Regions from separate parts of the Butyricimonas paravirosa genome, predicted to be linked through region 2. Evidence: riboswitches for the same ligand, from Rfam matches in the RefSeq annotation. Region 2 holds a riboswitch; the other holds the start of a gene.

The links. Region 2 has a riboswitch for cobalamin ahead of F1644_RS11220 (TonB-dependent receptor). Riboswitches for the same ligand answer to the same signal wherever they lie in the genome.
Region 1: linked by a shared signal. The riboswitch ahead of F1644_RS14360 (TonB-dependent receptor) and the one ahead of F1644_RS11220 (TonB-dependent receptor) in region 2 are both predicted to bind cobalamin.

Annotation. Positions count from the first base shown of each region.
Region 1 is NZ_CP043839.1:3,530,800-3,538,302, reverse strand. It holds gene F1644_RS14365 (YncE family protein) at 1-1,159, opposite strand, end outside; gene F1644_RS14360 (TonB-dependent receptor) at 1,192-3,198, opposite strand; cobalamin riboswitch at 3,338-3,539, opposite strand; gene F1644_RS14355 (leucine-rich repeat protein) at 3,699-5,678, opposite strand; gene F1644_RS14350 (hypothetical protein) at 5,701-7,503, opposite strand, start outside.
Region 2 is NZ_CP043839.1:2,704,117-2,711,619, reverse strand. It holds gene F1644_RS11235 (YceD family protein) at 26-541, shown strand; gene rpmF (50S ribosomal protein L32) at 558-743, shown strand; gene F1644_RS11225 (beta-ketoacyl-ACP synthase III) at 854-1,855, shown strand; cobalamin riboswitch at 1,994-2,195, shown strand; gene F1644_RS11220 (TonB-dependent receptor) at 2,334-4,553, shown strand; gene F1644_RS11215 (HmuY family protein) at 4,589-5,773, shown strand; gene F1644_RS11210 (cobaltochelatase subunit CobN) at 5,848-7,503, shown strand, end outside.

The sequences.
Region 1 (7,503 bases), 830 kb from region 2:
CGTCTTTCTCCTGTAAAGGCCTTGTCGTAAACACAATGTGAGCAGGAATATCTCCCGTTTGCACATCCCATTTCTTCTTCCCGTCAGGCCCGAAACAGTACAACCTCCCCGGGGTAACATAATCCCCGGCATCGCCCACAAATATCTCGCCTGTTTCCGGATTTACCGCCAAAGCGTAAGGAGTCACGATAGACTTCTCGGTTCCGTCCTTGATAAAATTCCGAGAGACAATACGTTTCGCCTTCGTGTCATAAATCGTGTAATTGACCGTCCACTTACTCGTAATCTTACTATACTCCGTGCTGTAAGAATAAAGCGAATCGCCACACAAATAAAGTTCGCTCGCCGGAAAATTCAAAGATCCTTCCACGAGATCATTCTTCGCATTTATCACGTAAGTATTTGAATGTACGTTATAATAATCCCCGCGGGAAGTCACGTAAATCAGTCCATTTTGGTCAACACGCATACGATGTAGATTAATCGCCACCGTGATTTTCTTCGTTTCCTTAAACGTTTCCAAGTCAATCACGGACACCGTATTATCGTAGTTAGGCACACGATATCCTCCAGAGTTTGCAACATATAACTTATTCCCGACAATCACCATCTCTTCCGGTTGGTACCCCACGGTACAACTCCCCACGACTTTCAGCGTGGCCGTGTCAATCTTCACCACCTCACCCAAACGGGCATTCGGATCTATCTGTACCGGTCCGGCATACGAACTGACATAAGCGAATCCCTCATGAAAAACAATATAACGACAATTCGTTACCGTGATCTTCGTAATTTCCTTAGCCGTGTTCACATCCATCACCTCGAGCAAGTGAGAACAATTAATCACCGCGTACAACTTATTCCCGTAAATCTGAATATCATTCCCCACGTCTCCCAGCTCCTTTACCACGCTCGGGTTCCGCTCTGCGAATATATTCTTATGATACTCTCCGGAAGCATAATCAAAATAATCCAACGTGGCCTTATTACTTCCCATATTCCCCTCGTTCAACAGGAAAAAACCTTTTACAGGCCCCGGCACCGAATCGCTCGGGGTAACCTTCGTTATTACGGACGGAATAATTTCATCATCATCATTCCGGCAAGAAAAAAACAATAACATTCCCAACGCGAGGAACATTAACATACCTAATTTCATTCGATTTTCACAATACATCATTCGATCTTTATCTAAATTTCTATGTTGATAATAAACTTCACGTTCGTCCCCGGCATCGGGTAACACTGTACCACCTCGTACTGCTGGTTAAAAATATTATTCACCTCCGCCGTCAGTCGAATTACAGTCTTTCGCCACGAGAAATTCTTGGATAACGAGAAATCACTCGTATACCACTCTTTAGCCCTATTCTCCGGGATATTCGCGCTCGCCTCGTAACGCTTCCCTGTGTATATAAAACTATAATTCAAAAACCAACTCTTGTACGTCCCGTTCAGAATCAACGAACCGCTATGCCAAGGGATATACGGAATCTGGTCCCCGTAATACGTACTCTCCTTCTTCGTGAAATCCTGAGCCTTCTGGTATGTGTAATTCACCCGGGCATCCAACAACCAATGTTGACAGAACCTCCAGTTACTCTGCACGGCGACATCAACCCCTCGAATTTCCACCTCTCCCAGATTCACCATCGTCCAGCGAAACTGATTGGAAGTCGGCATGGCAATAATCTTATCCGACACCTCGTTATAGTAGGCATCCACCTGTACGTCCAGCCCCAGCAACACCCCTTTATCAAAGTTGCGATTATAAGTCACTCCCACGTTATACTGGTTCGTGTACTCCGGTTCCAGATTTATATTCCCGATAAAAGTATAATACAAATCATTCAACGTCGGCATTCGGAACACTCGCTTATAAAAAGCCCTCACGTTAAAATCCGCCACACGGAACGGTTGCCACGCCATCACGACCGTGGGTGTATATTCCTGCATATCATCCGCTGCCCCATTCGCCACCTTCGTCCGCTCATGCACGAAAGTCCCCAACACGCTTGCCTGAAATTTAAAACGGTCAAAATGCAAGGCCGTCGCCACGGCCCCTAAAGTCGTGTAACGGGTCGGATAGACAAAATCCACCAAATCTGCATTCAGCTTGTTCCACTGAAAATCCACGGACACATCCACGTTCCAAAAAGGCAAAATGGCAAACATATTGGCTGACGAAACATAAATTTCGTGTTGCCGGAAATGATTATTCACGTACATCGTACTCACGTCCAACCGGGGATCGGAAAGATAATGCAAATAATCATAGGCATACTTCGCGTTCATCTGTAAACTATAACCACTAAAATGCCTCAAAAAAGAACCTTGAAGGAAAAAATTAGAATCCCATTGACGATCCTGATGCTTGAACTTTCCCGGCTCTTCCCGTACCGATGCGCCGGGATAACCTCTTTCGGAATCATAAAAATATGCCTTAGCCTTCCACTCCCCGTCATTCATCCGGCCAAACACACCATACTCTGCCCGCAAAGCACGAACATCCCCGTTCTTACGAACCTCAGTCGTATCGTAACCATTCTTTTTTTTGTAGCTAAACTTATACTTTCCTGTCGTGTACATATACTCCGAACTAAAAGCCCCGCTCACGTGTTCCCCCAACCGATGTTCAAACAACACCGATGGATTCGCCACCCCGAAAGATCCCGTTTTAAAAGTAACCTTCGCGTTATATTTCTTCCCGTCTGTAAATCTAGGTGTACGGCTTGTCATATAAATAGACCCGGCCGAGCCAAAATCTTTGGCAGACTGGAATATGGCACTCCGCTGCCCGTTATACAAAGAGATCGCCTCCATGTTATCCAGTGAAAAACGTCCCAGATCCACGGTCCCGTTCTGTGCGTTTCCCAACTCGATACCATCATAAAACACCCCCACGTGTTGGGTCCCCATCGCCCGGATATTCACGGTCTTCAAGCCCCCGATTCCCCCGTAATCCTTGATCTGCACCCCCGAAAAATAACGCAAAGCATCCGCAACGGAATGTACTGTCAACCTTTGCAACACCGGACCTTCCATCGTTTGAACCGGAATCACCTCCTTCTGAACCCGCTTGGCGGCAACAACAACCTCATCAATATTGTACACCTTTGTCGTGTCCACTTTTTGTGCCCACAAATAATTCCCAAACAAGGAACACCATAAAATTACACCAAAAACGATTAATTTCATTTACTCTGCCATTAAACGATAACAAATCCGATCATTCCATTTCCGGCGATCGCCTTCATTTGCAATCACCTTGGACCAAATCATTAATCCAAGAAAGATTTATTTTTCTTGCACCTCGCGAACTCTAGTCCCAGAGAGTTACGAACTCATGATCTTGGCAGGTCTTCTGACTTGCTCCGTCCTTGAACGCCCTTCCCATTTCGTGTCGAAACAGTGGATGTGAGTCTTGTTCACGGACTTTGGCGGAGCTTACAGCAGCGGGTCTGTTCAGGATTTGCACCTGATTCCCTTTTCACCACACGCCCGAAACGAGGTGTGACACCAAAATCGTTGCAAAAATATATAAAATATAAAGACAGTAGAAGTTTATGACACTATTTTTCACTCTTTATTTCACAAAACAAAATACTGATAATCTAACACATAAACATACAACTAGGTCTGCAAAGCACATATTTTGATTTGCAGACCCAGTACGTTTACCATCTCACAGAAATAAACTATTCCTTTTTCCAGTTTCCATTAACCATATCTTGATACTGGGGATTATACCCGTTACCCGACACGATCCACTTGTCGGAAGTCAGTACCGGGATCACGCTTTTCAAGCCGGAGAAGTCGAATAACCCCACATTCGTCTTAATCTCCACAGCAGACGCCGACACGAGTACCGGAAAATTGACGTATTCCAAAGAGGCTGTTCTCGTCGTCCATGCGTTCAACGTCAACTTTCCCCCGATAGACCTCAATGCCGGCGCATAGATACCATCCAAATGACCACCATAAGAGTCATTCGCCCTAATATTGAAATCACCTTTCACCGTTTCCAGCGCAGGCAGTGACAGCAACTCCATGTTACAGCAATGTCCAGCACTTAACGAACCGATTTTTGTCAGTTTCGGTAGATTTACCCGGGAGCGTCCTTGAATGTAAAAACCGAACTCCCCGTCAACTTCTTTCAAATTGGGTAAATCCAAATCATCCACGGCAGCCACAACCGTGAGGCTGAATTTCCCGGTCACTTTTTCCACATTCAACTGAACTGCCTCCGTACGACTACCGGATATCCAGAATTCAAAGAAATCTGTCGTCGTGACTTCCTTGATGCCCTTGATAACAATATTCGGGGCATAAAGAGATAAACGTTGCATGGAGATAGCTTCGTCACCGATCAAGGTGAGAGGCACATTGTTATTACGAACCTCAAGATAAGTCAAGCCGTCAATCTCCCGGATGTCCAATTCCGCAACATTTGATTGGCTAAAAGAGAGCGAACCGACAGATAGGGAATGCTCCAAGAAAGAGTAATCCTCGGCAAGGATTTCCGAGAAATAAAGGCTGGAAACCTTCGTAAGCGAACCAAGAGCAGATAAATCCGCAAGAGAACTCATGCTGCGGAAGTTAGCACTCTCGCCCACGGTAGTTAAAGCTTCCAACCCGTCGAGGCTCGTCAGGTCACTCAGATCTTGTATTTCAAGAGTTGAACCGATAGTTGCCAGAGATTTAAACCCTTCTAAATTTTCAAACACACCTTTGGACAAGGTAAATCTCCCGGTCACGGTCTGCAAGGAGGTGAAATCAATCGCCTGCAGGACGTTGTTGTTCGAGACCGTCAATGTCGTAACCTCTTCCAAAACCGGGACAGAGATACTTTCCAAGGACGTGCAATAATTGATCGTTAAAGAAGATACACTCTGCAATTTAGGCAGTTTCACGGAGATCAATGCGAACATGGAAGACACGTCCATTCCCCCTTCAATAGATTCCAATTCCGGGAAATCAATCTCCTCCAACTGACCGATTCCGGAAAATTTGAAATCCAAATATATCCGTTTCAACTTTGGCAAGCAAAGTTTTTTCAACGGGGTATTCGCATCCACGACGATAGCGCTCACCTCCTCAAGATTCTCCAAGCCGATGATCTCCTCGCTCTCGTACGTCGGGTTAATCGTAAGATTGTGCTTGATTTTCCGCAAATGATTCAGGGGTTCCAACGTCTCGATAACATCTTCCCCATCGGTCTGACCGATCGTCAAATTACCATCAATCTCGCTAATCATAGCCTCCCCGAAGGCATCCACGTCCGCCTGCGTGAGTAAAGTAACATTACCCACCCGGACAACAGCAGATTTTTCTACCGAATAAACGTATTCCCGGTCATGTTTCCCCGCATAGGAGGTCACCATGAAACGGTGTTCCCCGTCCCAATCCGTGATCGTCGAGGGATCGGGAGAGATCGTGGCGTTCTCGCTCACGCTGAACTCCGGTCGCATACCGTCGAACGAAAAATCCTCCGGCACAACAATCTTCAAAGAATCATCGAGGATGGAAGCCGTCAAGGTTGTCTCCCCCTTAACCAAGCAGAATGAAGTGATGTAATTGTCTCTCCCCTTGAAGTCGCTGTCATCATCGTCACAGCCCACCGCAAACACCAACCCGCAGAGAAGAAAAAGGGCCGCTTTTATATTTATCAATCGCATATTCTATATTTTTCAAGTGTAACTATTCTTTTGTCCATTTACCCGCTTTCAAGTCATCCAAAGTCACCGTGTAACCATTACTCCTCGTGGTAAACTTCTCGATCGTGTCGATCGCTTTCTTAAACCCGGCATACGAAGTCAAAGCCGATTGGAAATTAATCGTCACCTCCTTCACGCTTTCCAGAGTGGCAAAACCATCCATATTCGTGATGTCATTATTAGCGTACATGGGTAGAGGAGGGGTAACCATGATCGTCAAGGTACTCCCGATACTCTTGATCGACCCAAAGGAAAGTTCGGTAAAAGGAACATAACTCGCCCAAGAATAAATGGTCATCTTTCCACCCACGCTTTCCAAAGCGGGAACATCCAAGACCGTGCAAGTGGTAGAAAAAGGAAAAATCTCCACGTTACCCCCAACTTTCTGCAATTTCGGTATATTCACTTCCTCCACCGCAGGCATCTTTGACAGCGTGAAATTCCCGGTCACCTCTTCCAAATCCGCCAAGACAAATTTCTTACAACTGTTTAAATAAGCCATACTCGTTCCCGTGGTAAAATCACCATTCACCTTGCGGATACTTGTAATCTCACATTCTGCGAGAGTTTTCGCTCCCGACAAGTCGATTCCACTCACTTCCTTAATCCCGGACACGGGAGGGAAACGAGTCTCCACCTTAGTGGAAGAACAGACAAGTTTCAAAATTCCGGGGAAGACCTCTCCCCCAACAAGCGACACTTTCGTCAATGTAGAACCTTCGAGAGTCAATGTTTGTACCTTGACGGCAGAGATATCCAACGTCTCCAATCCTTCTAAATCAGTCAATTTCAATTCAGAAAACTCTCCTAAAGTAGCTGGGAGCCTCACGTTTTTCAATGTGGCCAAATTAGTTATGGTAAAAGAACCACCCACCGTAGCCAACACCTCGAATCCGTCCAAGTTATTAACGTATTGTAATTCATTCAAGGTACAATTACCTACGATAGTTTTCAGTGCCGGAAAACGAATAACCCGTATATCCGATCCGTCAAGAGCAAGACTTCCCACGGATTCCAAAACCGGAAAATTCGTCTCTACCAATTTGCAGCTACCAATACTCAAGGCTCCGGGAATCTCTTTCAACAATGGCATATTCAAGGCATTCATCACGGAGAACACGGCGCTCCCGGTCGTCGGTTTCACGTTAAGTGCATTACACTTTTCGAGAGCCGGAAAATCAACCGTGTACGAATCAGCAAGCCCCACGGTAAGAGTTCCTCCCACACGGGTAATACGCGGAAAACTCACTCTATCCATCGCGAAACCGGAAATAGCCATATCACCATCCACCGTTTTCAAGGAACCGACATCCAATTTCCTGACCGTACCCGCCAACGTGAAGTTACGCCCCACTTCTTCCAACAAGGGACAAACAAATTCCTGTGCCAGATTGTTCTGCACGGTCAAATCCAGACCGACTTTCTTCAAGGCGGGCAGATAAATTTGGTCAATATTCCCCTTGGCGGTAATCAACAAAGAACCAACCTCCTCCAAGTTCTCCAACCCCATCAAATCTATTCCCGTGTAAGCCTCGGTGATTTTCAAGTCATGCCCCACACGCACCAATTTATTCAACGGCAAAAGGGAAGTAATCACCTCCTCGGAACCGGAACGTCCGATAATCAGATTACCACCTACCTCGGTAACCCCACTCTCCCCAAAAGCATCAACTTCCTCCTGTGTCGCCAAGGTCACGCTGCCCTCCACGGGAACACTTTCCCGGACTACAAAATAATGGTACACTCTCCCTACTCCACTTGCCGAAGTCACTTCAAAAAGTGCCTC
Region 2 (7,503 bases):
TTGTCCCCGTTTTACGTCAAGAGTAGTGGACAGATTGAAAGAATATAAGATAGCCCACAGAGGCTTAGGGGAAGGCGTTCACACTTTCGAGTTTGTCATGGATGGCAGTTTTTTTGATTGTTTTGACGCGACAAAAGGAACGAAAGGAAAAGTAAACGCGAGAGTAAATATCGTGAAATCATCCCTGCTGATGGAGGTTCGGATGACGATCGAAGGGACGGTAGAAGCAATTTGCGATCGCTGTCTGGAGGAAATGGAGTTACCAATTAGCGGAGAATTGAACTTGTACGCGAAGTACGGGGAGAGAGAGGAAGGAAATGATGATGATTTTATTATCTTGGCTCAAGATGATGATTATCTGGATTTGAGTGAACCGCTATATGAGGTGTATATGCTGAATTACCCGCTTCGCGTGGTTCACCCGGAGGGAGAATGTAACGAGGAGATGGAGCATGTACTGGAAGAGTTGACAATGGAAGAAGAGAATGATAAGATTGATCCCCGCTGGGATGAATTGAGGAAATTAATTAATAATAACTAAATAAAACTAGAGAGAAATGGCACATCCTAAACACCGAATCTCTAAACAGAGAAGGAATAAAAGAAGAACTCACGATAAGGCAACGGTTCCTGCAATAGCAAAGTGTTCAAATTGTGGTGCTGCAGTTCAGTATCATACTGTATGCCCGGAATGTGGGTATTACAGGGGTAAATTGGCTATTGAGAAAGCAGTTGTTGCATAATTTTGATGCAATGATAAAGATTGCCTTAGATAATACAGCCCCCTGTACTAGGGGGCTATGATTGTATATAGGTGTCTGATTCTATTATTCAATTTGAAAATTTTTATTTTATGGAAAGGCCAAGAGCGGTAATCACAGGGGTAGGAGCGTATTATCCCGACTATATTCTAACTAACGAGGAGTTGAGCCGGATGGTAGATACCACAGACGAATGGATCATGACTCGAATCGGTATAAAAGAGAGACGTATTTTGCGGGATGCCGGTAAAGGCAGTGCTTACCTCGGGGCCAGAGCGGTGGAGGACTTGTTTCGTAAAACAGGTTTGAAACCGGAAGAAGTTGATTTATTGATTTGCTGTACGGTTACGGCCGACATGCATTTCCCTGCTAACGGGAACGTGATTTCCGATATGGTGGGAATAAAGAATGCTTTTAGTTTTGATCTTAATGCCGGATGTTCCGGTTTCCTATATGGCTTGATCACGGCGACGCAGTACGTGGAGAGCGGGCGTTATAAAAAAGTGATTGTCGTGGGAGCTGAAAAGATGTCCGCGATTACGGATTACACGGATCGGGCAACTTGTCCTATTTTCGGAGATGCGGCTGCCGCCGTGTTGCTGGAGCCGACAACTGAAGATTTGGGGGTAATTGACCACATATTGCGTTCGGATGGAATGGGACGTGTTCACCTACATATGAAAGCAGGTGGTTCTTTGAAACCGCCAACCATTGATACGGTTTTAGCCCGGGAACATTATATTTACCAGGAAGGACAGCCCGTGTTTAAACATGCTGTATCGAACATGGCAGACGTGTCGGTGGAAGTGATGGAACGCAATAACTTGTCCTCGGAGGACGTGGCTTGGCTGGTACCTCATCAGGCAAACCTGCGTATTATCAAGGCTACCGGGGAACGAATGGGGTTACCCAAAGAGAAGGTCATGGTTAATATCCAAAAATACGGTAACACGACCTCGGCAACAATCCCGTTGTGTCTGTATGAATGGGAGGACCAACTGAAGAAGGGGGATAATTTGATCCTTGCTGCTTTTGGTGCCGGATTTACATGGGGTGCCATTTATTTGAAATGGGGATATACTCATAAGGGTTAGATTGTATCGATAATACGATATACGAGGCTGTTCGGTTATTTCCCGAACAGCTTTTTTGATTTCAGAAGATGGGTGTAAGATATTTTAGCTGATTATTAGAAAATAATTGTTTTTTTCATTAAGAAATAAATTATTTTATATATTTGCGTCGATTTTGGTGAGTCCCATGCTATCTGTATGGGATGTAAGGGAATCCGGTGAGAGTCCGGAACAATACCCGTTGCTGTAATCTCTTTCCCGTTACACGGGAAATGCTTAGTCACCTCATGCCACTGGTTCGTCCGGGAAGGCGACATAAGCGGAGAAAGTCAGAAAACCTGCCTGAATTAGATGTTTTTATTGTTCTCGGGAATAAGGATGATAAAAAGGAAAAAATAATAGCTATTGTTTTTATTAACAGTAACATTTATGAAGCCACGGATGTGCGTGATGTGTGCTGTCGTGTGGCGTTTATAATGTTTATGAAAAAATAATAAACATGAAAAGTATCTTATTGCTAGTATGTGGCGTACTTGTATTGAATTTTGCACCAATGTCAAGACTTATGGCGATTCAACCGGAGGTGATGGCTGATACGGTGAAAACGGTAAAATTAACCGGAAAAGTCGTGGATGTTGAAACAGGGGAAGCAATACCTTTATCAACTCTCATGGTGAAAGAGTTAGGTTGGGGGAGTGTTTGCGATACGGAAGGAAAATTTAAAATTGACGTGCCTGCCAATCGTAAAGCAACTTTGACGGTTCGTTCTGTTGGGTATGAGACTCGTGAAGTTGATGTGGCTCCTGGAACGATCTCTGGGCTTGTTATTAAGCTGAAGAAGAGTTTGTTGGATTTGGATGAGGTGGTTATTACAGGTACGAGAACGGAAAAGGTGATTTCCGAGGCTCCCGTGATGACTCGTGTCGTTTCTGCCGAGGAGTTACAACGAAATGATTACGAGAGTATGATGGATGTTCTGGAGTACAATATTCCGGGGCTTCGTTTTAACGTGGACCCTCGCGGTAATAATATCCAGATTCAGGGATTGGAAAATAGTTACATCCTTATCTTGGTTGATGGGGAGAGGTTATCTCAGACTCCCGGGGGACCTATCGATTTCGATCGGCTGAGTACGTCCAATATTAAACGGATCGAGATTTTGAAAGGTGCGGCTTCTGCTCTTTACGGGTCAAGTGCCATGGGTATGGTTGTGAATATTATCACGGATTCTCCGAAACGCTCTTTGGAAGGCTGGGCAAAAGCTCGTTATTCTAAGTTTAATGACCTGCAGTTGGATGCGGGGATCGGGTTGGCTCACAAGGGATTTTTCTCCCAGACTCTTTTTCGTCGTAATTCCACGGATGGGTATGATCTTACGCCCGAAACACCCCAGTCTTACACGATGAATCCTTCACATGATATGAATATAGAGGAGAAGGTAGGATGGAATAATGAACGGACGAAAGTGGTGGCTTCAGCTTCTTTCTATTGGAATGAAGTAGAGAATCCTCCCAAGGGAGAATCTCCAACGCATTATCGCAGTTTAAACAAAACATTCCGGGCATCATTGGAGCATGCCTTCGGGGAAAAGAATAAGTTGTATGCGGTGTATTACGGAGATTTTTATACTCGTAAGACCGTGTATGATTTGATTGATCTTGCAGATAGTACGAATGCGACTTCTCACGAGCAGACAGCCCGTTTGACAGATATTTATAGTCCCTTGAAGAACGTGGAGATTGTTGGAGGAATTGAATGGAATTGGACTCGGAATTATAATAAGATGCAATACGGTAAGGAACAAACCGTGAGAAAAGTGAACGATGCGAATGTTTTCGTGCAGGTGGATTGGCAGATATTGCCGGAGCTGGATTTGGTAGGAGGTTTCCGTTACACGCACCATTCTGTTTTTGGTGACGCGTATACCCCGAAAGTAAATTTGATGTATGCCCCGGGCAGTTTTAAATTCCGTGCCGGGTATAGTCGGGGATTTAAAGCTCCCGGCTTGACGGAGTTGTATTCTGATTTTGACATGGGAAGTGTGTCGCATAATGTTGGAAATCCAGATTTGAAACCGGAGTATTCCAATTATTTATCGGTTTCGGCGGAATATACTTACAATGGACGGTTGAATGCAAGCGTGGAAGGGTACCAGAACACGATAAAAGATAAAATTAATTCTTTTGTTATTGACGTGGAAGATCCGGAACCGGGACAATTGGGAGCAGAAATGCATTATGCAAATGTGGAGGCCGTGCGTATACGCGGGGCAGAAGGAACATTAACTTATTACCCGATTAAGCAATTGTTGCTGAGGGGAACTTATGCTTATACTGATGCGAGAGATCGGGAGACGGATTTGCAATTGTCCGGAAATTCAAAACACGCCTTGAATTTTACCACGACATTACGCGGTAAATTATTGAAACGGGATGGTTCTGTTTCTCTCTCCGGACGGTGGACTTCTAAGAAATTGTCACAGAGTAAATCCACTGAAACGGACGATAGCGGTCAAGAAATAGAGGTGATTCGTGAAAATACAAAACCGGCTTATAGTCTTTGGAAGTTGGTGGCCCAATATACGCCTTGGCAAAAGAAGTTTATGAGGTTGACGTTAACAGGCGGAATTCAGAATTTATTTGATTATACGGACACGGAACATTACACGACGTATGATGCCGGACGTCGATTCTTCGGTTCCGTGATATTCCGTTTCTGACAACATGAGAATCTTTAACTTAATATTGATATAGAATGAAAAAGTTTAATTTAAAATCATGCCTCATGCTATTGGCTTGTCTGGCATTTTCGTTTAACTTTATGGCTTGTACAGATGATGATGGTGACGGTGATGGTCCGGAGGTAGATGATTCTATCCGTACTCGTACTTTTGAATCGGCAGATTATAATAGCGGTTGGAAATATTTTTCTTTTAAAAAAGGAGATTTTGTTGAATTGACAACAGAGCAGGCCACAACAAGTTTGGAGTGGGATGTTGCTTTCAATCGTTATTACGTGAAAACCAATAGTGGGACTTCTGGAAAAGGAAAGGGTGGAGTGCTTGATTCTGGAGCGACAACTTTTGCTGCTGTTACTGGAAATGTGAATTCCGAGTTTGTGGTAGATGATTCTCTGAATATCATGACTACGATGGGAAATTTCACGAAAGATTCTTATAATCCGGGGATAGAATGTGAAGGTTCTAATAGTTGGGCTTGGTATAAATATATGGAATCTACTTGGTATTATAATCACAATGTTTTTGTTTTCCGTTCTGCTGACGGAAAGAATTGTGCAAAAGTGATTTTCGATACTTATAAAGATAAATTAGGAAATTCTGGCCACATTACATTCCGTTATATATATGATGGAGAGGCTGATGCAGACATAGAGCAGGGTGGTGATGAGCCGGAAGAACCGGAAACACCTGTTACGAATAACATCGTTTATCTAGCTTCTTCAAATGCAACAGATCCATGGAAATATTTTTCCTTTGCTAAAGGGGATTTTGTTGAATTGACAGAGGAACAAGCTGCAACCAGCTTGGATTGGGATATTGCATTTCAGCGTTATTATATCCGTACGAATAGCGGAACTTCCGGTAAAGGTCAAGGTGGTGCCTTGGATATGAATAAGACGAGTTTTGATGATGTTCCGAGTGTGCCTAAATCTGGTTATACAATAGATAAGCTGGTTAGCATGATGACCACGATGGGAAGTTTTGAGAATAAAAGTGGAAGTCCTGCTTTCCAATGTAAAGAACAACCAACGTGGGCATGGTTTAATGCTCCTGCAGAAATGAAGTGGTATTATAATAATAACGTTTTTGCTATTCAAACGGCAGATGGTGAACATTGGGCAAAGATTATAATGAAGACCTATAAAGGTACGAATGAAAAGGGAAATATAGAATTTGAATATATCTATCCTGCAAAGTGACAGGAGGTAAATAATAGTGTTTGTCCCCCGGAGTTTAGGCTCCGGGGTAATTTGGTTTATTAAAATCTGATGTTATGGGATTGAAATCTTTTGTTCGTACACGTAAAAAGATATTGTTAAAGGTGGGGATAGTGATTATCCTACTTTGCTGTATCTGGGGACTTTATTCCCGTTACCTTGCCCCGACTCGGGTTGCATTAATTAATTTCCCCGCTTATCAGGCATCTAGTATCGCTTTGGCGAATGACAGTCGGATGATACAAGTCGATGCATTGAAACCGGAGGATGCAAGTAAGTTGAAAAATTACGATGTTGTTTTATTTTTTGGTCCCGGATTACGTTTAAACGGAGAACAAGCCGCGGCTATTCAGACTGCAGGGGCGAAGGGAACCGCGGTGTATACTTTAATATTTTCTTCTGGGGTAATTACAAATCATAATGTGGATAGTCTTCAGCAGGAACGCATTGGAGATTATTACGGAAATGGTAATAAGACGAATTACCGTAATCTGCTTTATTTCTGCCGTGCAGAACTCGACAAGCATAAGCTTTTTACAACGATGCCGGCTGATCCGCAACATTTGCCTTCTAATTTTTATTGGCATTTGGGAGATGATAACTATTTTACGGATTTGGACGGGTACAACAGCTATTATCGTAAAAATGGTTTTTATAAGGAGGGGGCTCCTTCCATAGCTATTGTTTCCGGCATGACTTCTCCTTTAAGTGGTAACCGGGCGAATGTGGATACTCTGGTTGTCAGTTTGGAACGTGCAGGTTTTAACGTGTATCCCGTTTATGCGGCAGGAAAACGTTTACAGATGTTGCAGGAGGTTTCTCCCGATGCCGTGATTTATCTGCCGATGGGGCGTTTGGGAAGTGATAAAAGCGTGGAGTGGTTACGGGAACGTAATATCCCGTTGTTTTGTCCGTTAACTCTTTTGCAGGAACGGGATGAATGGGAAAAGGACCCAAGGGGATTGGCCGGAGGGTACCTGTCGGCTAGTGTGGTATTGCCGGAAATTGACGGGGGTACTCGTTCACAAGTGCTTTCCGTGCAGGATGCTGATAAGAACGGGTATTATCAATTTGTTCCCGTGGCGGACCGGGTAAAGAATCTGGTTGACGGTATTTATAATCAAATACAACTTCAACGTAAAGAGAATAAAGATAAACGGTTGGCAATTGTCTACTTGAAAGGAGCCGGACAAAGTGCATTGACCGCTGCCGGACTTGAAGTCGCTCCATCGCTTTATGCTTTTTTGAAACGATTGAAAGCGGAAGGTTATACCGTGGAGAATATTCCGGCAACGGAAAAAGAATTTGAGGCTTTGCTCCAACGTGAAGGAAGTATTTTTGGGAGTTATGCCAAAGGGAAAATGGCGGAATTCATGGCAACCGCCCATCCGGAATGGATTAATAAAGCCGATTATGAGAGATGGGCCAAAGAGGTTCTTACCCCGGAGAAATATGCAGAAGTCGTGAAACAATATGGAGAGGCGCCTGGAGAATACATGAGTGGGGTAAAAAATGGAGAACCGGCTTTGGCATTTTCTTGTTTGCGTTTTGGAAATGTAGTGTTAATGCCCCAACCTGTTGCGGCTGCCGGAGATAATGAGTTCCAGATTTTACACGGGGTTGATGTGGCTCCTCCCCATGCTTATATTGCACCCTATTTGTGGATACAGAAGGGTTTTCTGGCGGATGCTTTAATTCATTTTGGCACGCAT